DNA from 2 places in the Microbacterium sp. As-52 genome. Region 1 is predicted to be linked to the other one. Evidence: riboswitches for the same ligand, from Rfam matches in the RefSeq annotation. Region 1 holds a riboswitch; the other holds the start of a gene.
The links. Region 1 has a riboswitch for thiamine pyrophosphate ahead of thiM (hydroxyethylthiazole kinase). Riboswitches for the same ligand answer to the same signal wherever they lie in the genome.

Region 2: another riboswitch for thiamine pyrophosphate. It lies ahead of ACLFA2_RS11105 (ECF transporter S component); the one in region 1 lies ahead of thiM (hydroxyethylthiazole kinase).

What each region holds. Positions count from the first base shown of each region.
Region 1 covers NZ_CP188171.1:476,040-481,278, reverse strand. Annotated here, with positions in the region: gene pheT (phenylalanine--tRNA ligase subunit beta) at 1-829, shown strand, start outside; gene ACLFA2_RS02305 (DUF402 domain-containing protein) at 915-1,643, shown strand; gene ACLFA2_RS02300 (NAD-dependent epimerase/dehydratase family protein) at 1,704-2,666, shown strand; TPP riboswitch at 2,673-2,767, shown strand; gene thiM (hydroxyethylthiazole kinase) at 2,758-3,606, shown strand; gene ACLFA2_RS02290 (bifunctional hydroxymethylpyrimidine kinase/phosphomethylpyrimidine kinase) at 3,603-5,239, shown strand, end outside.
Region 2 covers NZ_CP188171.1:2,319,857-2,325,095, forward strand. Annotated here, with positions in the region: gene ACLFA2_RS11095 (ABC transporter ATP-binding protein) at 1-1,478, shown strand, start outside; gene ACLFA2_RS11100 (D-alanyl-D-alanine carboxypeptidase family protein) at 1,596-3,227, opposite strand; TPP riboswitch at 3,310-3,419, shown strand; gene ACLFA2_RS11105 (ECF transporter S component) at 3,412-4,068, shown strand; gene ACLFA2_RS11110 (ABC transporter ATP-binding protein) at 4,065-5,239, shown strand, end outside.

The DNA.
Region 1 (5,239 bases):
TCTGCGTCGTTCGCTCATTCCCGGTCTGCTGCAGACCGCGCACCGCAACATCTCGCGCGGACTCACCGACCTGGCGATCTTCGAGACCGGCGTGGTCTTCCTGCCCGAGCCGGGCGTGGAGTACGGCACGGACGAGGTGCCGCCGCTGGGCGAGCGCCCGTCCGATGAGACGCTCGCCGCCCTGAACGCGTCGATCCCGCCGCAGCACCGGTTCATCTCCGCGCTGCTCACCGGCCTTGTCTCCCCGCGTCAGCCCGGTCGTCCCGCCGAAGCCGCAGGTCTCGTCGAGGCACTGGACGCGGTCCGCGTCATCGCGGCGGCGGCCGGCGTCGACATCGACGTGGTCCAGGCCGAGCGTGCGGCCCTGCACCCCGGACGCACCGGATCGCTCCGGGTCGCCGGGGAAGAGGTCGGCTACGTCGGTGAGCTGCATCCCGCTGTGGCGGAGGGCGCCGACCTTCCGGGGCGCGCGACCGTGTTCGAGGTCGACCTCGACCGCATCCTGTCGCTCGCCGGTGGTCGGGTCGTCGCGGCCTCGCTATCGACGTTCCCCGCTGCCACGCAGGACGTCTCGCTCACGCTGCCGGCAGACGTTCCGGCCGCGGATGTGCAGGCGGCTCTCGCCGAGGGTGCCGGTACGCTGCTGGAATCGGTGCGTCTCGTCGACGACTATCGCGGGGAGGGCGTGCCGGACGGCTCGAAGAGCCTGACGTTCGCCCTGCGCTTCCGTGCCGACGATCGCACGCTCACGGCGGCCGAGGCCACCGAGGCCAAGCTCGCCGGTGTCGAGGTCGCCGCACAGCGCTTCGGAGCCGCACTGCGCGACTGAGCACGGGAGCGCGACGCACCGCGCCGTGGGACGTACCGTGTCGTCGGTCAGACGATTCCGGTCGGCGCCGGAGTACCGTGGCGGGATGAGAATCCTCCCCCAGGGCACTCCGGCCGCCGTCCCGGATGACGCGCGGCCGCTCGGAGAAGGACCGTTCCTCGAGTCGGGCATGCAGATCGACTGGCACTATCGGAAGCCGGGATGGCAGCCGGGGGAGCCCTCCAGGATCGCTCCGATGCGGGTGGTGCGCGACGACGAACGGGGGCTCGTCGCATGGCTCGCGCCCGGAACGCTGCAGGAGGCTCCGGGAGCTCTCGGCGGACAGCGAGTGCGTGAAGTACCGCTCTCGCGTCGCTGGCTCGAGCCGCGGACGCGCATCGTCGAGCCCTGGCGCGGGAACGGCGTGCTGTGCATCGCCCCCGCCGGGCTGCCATGGTCGGTCTGGTTGTTCTGGAGCGACACCACAGGCCCGGACTGGTCCTTCGCCGGCTGGTACGTGAACCTCGAGAACGCCCATCTGCGCACCGATCACGACACCTACTCGTCCGACCACATCCTCGACGTCGAGATCGATCCGGAGGGCGGCATCCACCTCAAAGACGAGGACGAGCTCGTCGCCGCGATCCAGCAGGGGCGTCTCAGCCCCGAGCAGGCGGCGCAGATCGAGCGGCACGCAGACGCGGCCATCGCCTCGTTCGAGTCCGGTGACTGGCCGTTCGACGCCGCGTGGACACGTTGGCAGCCCGATCCCGCGTGGAGCGTCCCGGTGCTCGCGGGCCTGGATCGTCTGAGCACGCCCCCCGATCTGCTCTGAAGCGATCTGCTGTGGGCGGAAGAGGTTCCGCAGAGATCCGCCACCTGATGACATGGAATCATGACGGATGTTCTGATCCTCGGCGGTACGGGCTGGCTCTCCGGGCGCATCGCCCGGAGGTGGGTCGACGAAGGCGCCGCGGTCACGTGTCTCGGCCGCGGTTCCCGTCCGGCCCCCGAGGGTACCGTGCTCGTGCGCGGCGATCGTGAGGATGCCGACGTCTATGCCGATCTCTCGCGGCGGGACTGGGATCACGTCGTGGACGTCTCGTCCCAGGCGGTGCAGGTCGAGACCGCGGTCGATGCGCTCGGCGATCGGGCGGGGCGCTGGACCTACGTATCGTCCGTGTCGGTGTACTCCGATGACGAGACGGTCGGAGCAGATGAGTCGACGCCGCGACATCCGGCTGCGAGCCCGGGTGATGAGTACGACTACGGTGCGCAGAAGGCAGCAGCCGAAGATGCTGTCCTGCGCCTGGGGGAGCGCGGCTTCATCGTGCGCCCTGGGCTCATCGTGGGCGACGGCGACCCCAGCGACCGGTTCGGGTACTGGGCGGCGGCGTTCGCGCGAGCAGGCTCGGAAGCCGTGCTGCTGCCGCCGCTCGAGGGAAGGAGCACGCAGGTCATCGATGTCGACGATCTCGCGGCGTACATCGTCACGGCCACACGCAGCGGCGCGGTCAACGGCGTGGGCGATGAGCACCCCCTCGCCGATGTGCTGGGTGCGGTGCGCCTCGCGGTCGGTCACACCGGCTCCGTGTTCGTCGCGGACGAGGGATGGCTCCGTGCGCACGACGTCGAGTACTGGGCGGGACCGCGCTCCCTGCCGCTGTGGCTTCCGACTGACATGAGCGGTTTCATGACCCGCTCGAATCGCGCGTTCCACGCGAGCGGGGGACGACTCCGTCCGATCACGGACACGATCGAGCGCGTCATCGTCGACGAGCGGAGACGCGGCGTCGACCGGGAACGCCGAGCCGGACTCACGCGGGCGGAGGAGAGGGCGCTGCTGAGCGATCGCTAGACTGCGAGCAGTGACACGGGGTGCCGCGATCCGCGGCTGAGAACAGACCCGTCGAACCTGATCTAGTTCGTACTAGCGAAGGGATGTCGCGATGAGCGATCTTCTGCGTCCTGAATCCACCCACGACCTCGCCGGTTCCGCCGCGACCCTCCTGGAGGTGCTGCGCGAGGCTCCGCCGTTGACGCACTGCATCACCAATGCGGTCGTGACGGGATTCACCGCCAACGTGCTGCTGGCACTGGGGGCCGCACCCGCGATGGTCGACATCGTCGACGAGGCGGGGATGTTCGCCGGGGTCGCCTCCGGGGTGCTGATCAACCTGGGGACTCCCACGCCCGAGCAGCGGGCGGCGAGTCTGGAGGCGGTCGCCGGAGCCGCGGCGAACGGTACGCCTTGGGTTCTCGACCCGGTAGCTATCGGTGCGCTTCCGGTGCGCACCGCCCTCGCCCACCGGCTCGCGCAGCACCGACCGACCGCTATCCGCGGCAACGCCTCCGAGATCCTCGCCCTCGCCGGGCTCAGCACGGGCGGACGTGGGGTGGATGCCACCGACAGCACGGACTCCGCAGCCGATGCCGCCGCAACCCTCGCGCGGACCACGGGCGCGGTGGTCGCGGTATCGGGGCCTATCGATCTCATCACTGACGGGGAGCGGATGCTGCGCCTCGCCAACGGCCACGAGCTGCTGACCCGCGTGACCGGAGGAGGATGCGCGCTCGGCGCGGTGATGGCGGCCTTCCTCGGTGCGGCCGAGGCGACGGATCACGATGCGCTGACCGCTGTGGCTTCCGCGAGCCTCGTCTACACGATCGCCGCCGAGCGGGCAGCGGCGACATCCACGGGGCCGGGCAGCTTCGCCGTCGCCCTGCTGGATGCGCTCGCCGCGGTGGGCCCCGACGACATCAGAGCCGATGCACGCGTCGAAGGCGGTGTCCGGTGAACGCCGATCTCTCGCTCTACCTCGTCACGGACGCGGCGCTCTGCGGGGACAGGGGCGTCGTCGAGACGGTGCGCCGAGCGGTCGACGGTGGGGTGCGGATCGTCCAATTGCGCGATAAGGACGCGACCGACGCCGAGACGGTCGATCAGCTGATCGCGTTGTCGCGGGTGATCGACGGGCGGGCGCTGCTCGTCGTGAACGACCGGCTGGACGCCGTGGTCGCTGCCCGGGAACGGGGCGCTCGGGTCGACGGCGTGCATCTGGGACAGGGCGATGCCTCCGTGCTGCGTGCGCGTGAGGCGCTCGGACCCGACGCGCTGGTCGGCCTCACCGCGAACACCCGTGCGCATCTCGACGCGGTCGATGCTCTGCCCGCCGGCACCGTCGACTATCTGGGTGTCGGTGTGATCCGTCCGACCGCCACCAAACCCGATCACCCCGCTCCTCTCGGCGTCGACGGCTTCCGTGATCTCGTGGCTGCCAGCTCTCTGCCGTGCGTGGCGATCGGCGGCGTCGGCATCGATGACACGGAACCCCTCCGCGACGCCGGTGCGGCCGGCCTCGCCGTCGTCTCGGTGCTGTGCGCCGCCGACGATCCCGAGGCCACGGCAGCGGAGTTCCGCCGGCGCTGGCTCGCCGGCGCCGTGCCGAGGGTGCTCAGCATCGCCGGCAGCGATCCGTCCGGGGGCGCGGGCATCCAGGCCGACCTCAAGTCCATCGCCGCGAACGGCGGATACGGGATGGCGGTCCTCACTGCGCTGACGGCGCAGAACACGCAGGGAGTGCGTGCCGTGCACGTGCCCCCCGCGCACTTCCTCCGCGCGCAGCTGGATGCGGTGTCGGACGACATCGTGATCGACGCCGTGAAGATCGGGATGCTCGCCGACGCCGACGTCATCCGCGTGGTGGGTGCGTGGCTCGACCGCGTTCGTCCGCCGGTCGTCGTGCTCGACCCCGTGATGGTGGCGACCTCCGGCGATCGGCTGCTGGATCCGGATGCCGAGCGAGCGCTGCACGATCTCCTCGCGCGGGCGACTCTGGTGACACCGAACCTCGCCGAGCTCGCAGTGCTGTCCGGCCGCGACGTCCTCGACTGGGAGGACGCGCTCTCCGCGGCGGAGCAGCTGTCGGCCGCGGTCGGGGCGGCTGTCCTGGTCAAGGGGGGACACCTCGACGGCGATTCGGCTCCGGATGCGCTGGTCGATACGCATCGCGGGACGCGCCAGGAGTTCGCCGGCACCCGGATCCCGACCAGGAACACGCACGGCACCGGCTGTTCGCTGTCGTCCGCGCTCGCGACGCTCCTCGCGCGCGGGGAGCGGCCGGCCGATGCGGTCAGCGCCGCGCGCGCCTGGCTCCGCGAATCCCTGCGCGCGGGGGACGCGCTGAGCGTGGGGCGGGGTCACGGGCCGATCGACCATTTCGCCGGACTCCGGGAGCGTGCGGCGGCGCAGACCCGACCGGCGGCTGACGACATCGCCGCGGACTGGTGGCAGGACATCGCGGAGATCCGCGCGGGGATCGACGAACTCCCGTTCATCCGAGCGCTCGCCGACGGGACGCTGGAGCGCGGCCCCTTCCTGATCTATCTCGCGCAGGACGCGCTGTATCTGCGCGAGTACGCCCGTGTCCT
Region 2 (5,239 bases), 1.8 Mb from region 1:
TGTTCTCGATCTCGTGGCAGCTCGCGCTCGTCGCCCTCATCACGCTGCCGCTCATGGGCGTCATCTTCGGCATCATCGGACCGCGCTCGCAGAAGGCTTTCGGCACCCAGTGGCGCAAGGTCGGTCGCCTGAACGCCCGCGTCGAGGAGGCATTCTCCGGCCACGCGCTCGTGAAGGTCTTCGGCCGGGAGAAGGATGCGCTGGACAAGTTCCAGGTCGAGAACGAAGAGCTGTTCCAGGCGAGCTTCAAGGCACAGTTCCTCTCCGGCATCATCATGCCGGCGATGATGTTCGTCGGAAACCTCAGCTATGTGGGCATCGCGGTGCTCGGCGGTCTGATGGTCGCGAACGGTCAGCTCCGTCTCGGCGACGTGCAGGCGTTCATCCAGTACTCGCAGCAGTTCACGCAGCCCCTGTCCGAGCTGGGTGGCATGGCCGCGGTCGTGCAGTCCGGCACGGCCTCCGCCGAGCGGGTCTTCGAACTGCTCGACGCCGAGGAGCAGGAGGCGGACGACGCCGATGCCCCCGAGCTGGTCGAGGGCAAGGGCGTCATCGAGTTCGAGAACGTCGCGTTCTCGTACACACCCGAGCGTCCGCTCATCCGCGACCTGTCATTCCGGGTGGAGCCGGGGCAGACCGTCGCCATCGTCGGTCCGACCGGTGCGGGAAAGACGACCTTGGTCAACCTGATCATGCGCTTCTACGAGCTCAGCGGCGGGCGCATCATGCTCGACGGCCAGGACATCGCCGAGGTGACCCGCGACGAACTGCGGTCGCGCACCGGCATGGTGCTCCAGGACCCGTGGCTGTTCGCCGGCAGTATCCGCGAGAACATCCGCTACGGTCGCTCCACCGCGACCGATGACGAGGTTCTCGCCGCCGCCAAGGCGACCTATGTCGATCGCTTCGTGCACGCCCTCCCCGAGGGCTACGACACGGTGCTCGACGAGGATGCCGCGAACGTGTCGGCGGGCGAGCGTCAGCTCATCACCATCGCGCGGGCATTCGTCGCGCAGCCGTCGATCCTCATCCTCGATGAGGCCACGTCGGCCGTCGACACCCGCACCGAACTGCTGCTGCAGCACGCGATGGCCGCGCTTCGTGAAGGACGCACGTCGTTCGTGATCGCGCACCGACTGTCGACCATCCGCGACGCCGACCTCATCCTGGTGATGGAGCACGGTGACATCGTGGAGAAGGGCACGCACGACGAGCTCATCGCCGCGCAGGGCGCCTACTGGCGTCTGTACCAGTCGCAGTTCGAGCAGGCAGCGACCGACATCGACGCCGAAGACGCCCTCACCGGCACGACGCCCGTCGTCGTCTCGGGCGATGCGAGCGAAGCCGAAGGTACAGGAGAGGAGGCTGCGGCCGCCGTTGCCGGAGCCTCGATCGGTGCTCAGCTGCCCGCTGCCGAGACGGCGGCAGCCCAGGCCCTGCTGGAAGACGGGGCCGACGGTTCGAGCCACCGTTCCTGAGCGTTCCCGCCCTCCGGCATCCCCACGACGACGCCCCACTCCGCTCACGCGGGGTGGGGCGTCGTCGTACGCGGATCGCGTCGTCGCGGGCGCCGGCACGGCGCGCGTGACGAGGTGTCAGGAGCGGTCGGCCCTGATTCCGAGCAGCTCGAGCGGGTGGGTCAGACGCCACCACGGGCTCGGCCCCTCCACATCCTCGGCCAGCACCAGAGGCGTGGTGACGGTGTTGAGCGGACCGGTCGTCGTCAGCGTGCCCACGGCGTCGTCCTGTTCACGGTCTTCGCCGAGATCGAAGGCCGTCGCCGCGGTGGCGGTCGCCCCGTTCCACAGCACCACATCGGCATCGGTCTCGGTGATGACGTCGACCTTCTCCCCCCAGGGGGTCGTGACCTGACCGACCACGGTGTCCTTCGCGACGGCGGGCGGCTGCGCCTCCAGCGCCGCTTCCGCCTCCGCGAACAGGGAGCGGGTGAGAGCGAGTCGCTCATCGTTGCCGGCCTGGTTCAGCGCCGCGGCGAAGAGGTGCACGGTCGTGTCGCCGATGACGACGTCCTTCGCGGTGAGCAGGTTCCAGCCGACGAGTGTGCCGGTCTTGACGCCGACGACACCGGGATCGTCGAGCATCCCGTTCGTGTTGACGACGGTGCCGGCGCCCGGGAGGTCCACCGACTTGGTGCCGACGATCTCGGCGAACACCGGGTTCTGCATGGCACGCTCGCCGAGGGCGACCAGCGCCTCGGGGGTGGCCACATTGCGCTCGTCGAAGCCGGACGGCGTCACCACGGTGATGCCGGTGAGGCCTCGTTCGCGCAGCCACACCTCGGCGGCCCGGGCGAATTCGCGATCGGACCCCCAGATCTCGCTCGCGAGCCGGTCGATGTAGTTGTTCGCCGATCCCATCAGCGTGCCCTGCAGGAGTTGATATTCGGTCAGCACCCCGCCGATCGGCACATCGAGTGCGGACTGGTCGCTGCGCCGGTAGTCCCAGTACTTCACGCTGTCGGCCCGGGTGAACGAGAACTCGGGCCCCTGTTCGCCCACCGCCAGCGGCATACGGTCGAGCACCATCAGGCTGCTCACGACCTTGGTGATGCTCGCGATGCTCACCGCATCGGGGATCGAGGCCGCAGTGGTCATGCCGGAGATGCCGACGGCGCCCGCGCCCTCGGTGGGCCAGGTGACGGTGGCTGCGGCAGCGGGCGTCGTCGCGAACTCGACGGACTGCACTGTCGGAGGTACCTCGTGCAGCGGCCAGAGCAGCGTGGTGCCGGCATACGCGGCGACGAGGCCCACGAGCGTGGCCAGCGGAACGAGGATGCCGGGACGGGCGATGGCCGGGCGCAGGCGTGCCCCGCGGAGCAGGCCGTTCGTCCGCTCGGCTTCCGACGTCTCGTCGAGAGTCGCGGTGGCGGTGTGGTCGGCCACCGTCGCGGGGTCCACCCAGGTCAGAGCGGTGGCGGTGGTGGTCTCGTCCGCCCACTGGGGGGTGGTCGCGTCGAGCGCGGCGAGGGGATCGTCGGCGTCTCCCGCGGCAGTCTCACGCGGAACGAATGGCGGTTTCGTCAGAGCGGGCGTGGCCGGTTCCGGGGCGACCACCGATTCCGGTGCGAGCGCGCGCGTCGACGTCTGCTCGGCCGTGAGCACCGAACCGCCCGACGCGGCATCGACGGAGCCGGAGGGGGCGGTGGTCGCGGGGCCGTCGTCACGGACGACGCCCGTCGCCTCGTCGGCGGGATCTGTTGCGGTCACTCGTTCACGGTACCCAATCCCGGGCGGGTTCCGCGGCGCACAGCCTTGTCGCCACGCGGGTGTCGCCAGCGGGTAGGATCTTCAGCACAACCACGGGAGTCCGGCGAGCCGGGCTGAGAGGGAGCGAATCGCGCTTCGACCGTCGAACCTGATCTGGGTCATGCCAGCGCAGGGAGGAGTTCAGATGAGTACGCCTACGTCCACATCCGCACAGCAGGCATCCGCCGATGCGAACGGGCTGCACCGCCCATCGATCTGGCGCTGGCGCGTCGTCGACATCGTCGTCGCCGCTGTCCTCGGCGTCGCGATCGGTCTCGTGTTCTGGGGATGGAACACCATCGGATACGCGTGGTTCGGCGCGGCCGACGCCCTGACACCGGGCCTCGGTGGCATCGCCGTCGGCATCTGGCTGCTCGGCGGTGTCGTCGGCGGTCTCGTGATCCGCAAGCCGGGGGCCGCGCTCGTGGTCGAACTGGTCGCCGCGATCGTGTCGATGCTGATCGGCAACGTGTGGGGTGTCTCGACCGTGTTGTCGGGCATCGTGCAGGGCCTCGGTGCAGAGATCATCTTCGCCCTGTTCTTCTACCGTCGTTTCGGGATCGCAGTCGCTGCGCTCGCCGGCGTCGGAGCCGCCGTGGCCGCCTGGGTGTTCGAGCTGTTCTACGGCAGCTCGCCGAACATCCTGAAGTCGGTCGAGTTCAACACGATCTATCTGATCAGCGTGGTCGTCTCCGGGGCGATCCTGGCCGGCGTGGTCGGTTGGCTGCTCGTACGCGCCCTCGCCGTCACCGGCGCCCTCAACCGCTTCGCCGTCGGGCGAGAGCACGTGCGCGAGGTCTGAGCGTGACCTTCGCCTCCCCGGCCCGCGTGCAGGCTGCGGGCTGGGGCTGGCGGTACGCCGGTCGAAAGCGTCCCGCCGTCGCGGACGTCTCCTTCACGATCGAACCGGGCGAGCGGGTGCTCCTGCTCGGCGCCTCGGGTGCAGGGAAGTCGACGCTGCTCGCCGGCCTCGCCGGGGTCCTCGGCGATGACGACGAGGGGGAACGGACGGGGTCGTTGCGCATCGACGGTGCGGCCCCCGAGTCACGGCACGGTCAGGTCGGACTCGTCCTGCAGGACCCGGACGCCGGCATCGTGCTGTCGAAGGTCGGCGACGACGTCGCGTTCGGCTGCGAGAACCTGGGCGTCGCGGCGTCCGAGATCCCGGGTCGCGTCGCCGAGGCGCTCGACGCCGTCGGCCTCGATGTTCCGCTGCGACGCCCCACGAAGGCGCTCTCCGGCGGGCAGAAGCAGCGGCTGGTGCTGGCCGGTGTGCTCGCGATGCGACCGGGGCTGCTGCTGCTCGACGAGCCCACCGCGAACCTCGACCCGGAGGGGGTGCGGGAGGTGCGGGCGAGTGTCGAGCGCGCCGTCGAGACGACCGGCGCGACGCTCGTGGTCGTCGAGCACCGCACCCCGATCTGGGTCGATCTGATGACGCGCGTGATCGTGTTGGCGGCCGACGGAGGACTCCTCGCCGACGGTGCGCCCGCGCAGGTGTTCGCGGCCCACGGCGACGTGCTCGCCGATGCGGGGGTGTGGGTGCCCGACCGCGGCATCGACCTTCCGATGCTCGAACAGGTTCCTGCCTCCGATGCCCTCACGGCCTCCGCGCTCTCGATCGCGAGAGAGGCGGGCGTCGTCGTGCAGTCGGGGCTCGACCTGCGCGTGCCGCGTGCGAACGCGACCGTGATCACCGGGCCGAACGGCGCGGGCAAGTCGACGCTCGCACTCACCCTCGCCGGCCTCATCCCGGAGCAGGCCGGCGAAGTGCGTTCGGCGCCCGAGCTGGCGGGGCGCAAGGGCCCCCGCCCGATCCGCTGGTCCTCGCGTGAGCTGCTCACCCGCATCGGCATGGTCTTCCAGGAGCCGGAGCATCAGTTCCTCACGCAGACGCTGCGCGACGAGCTCGCCGTCGGCCCGCGAGCCCTCGGGTGGGACCGCGCGAAGACGGACGGCGTCGTCGAGGAACT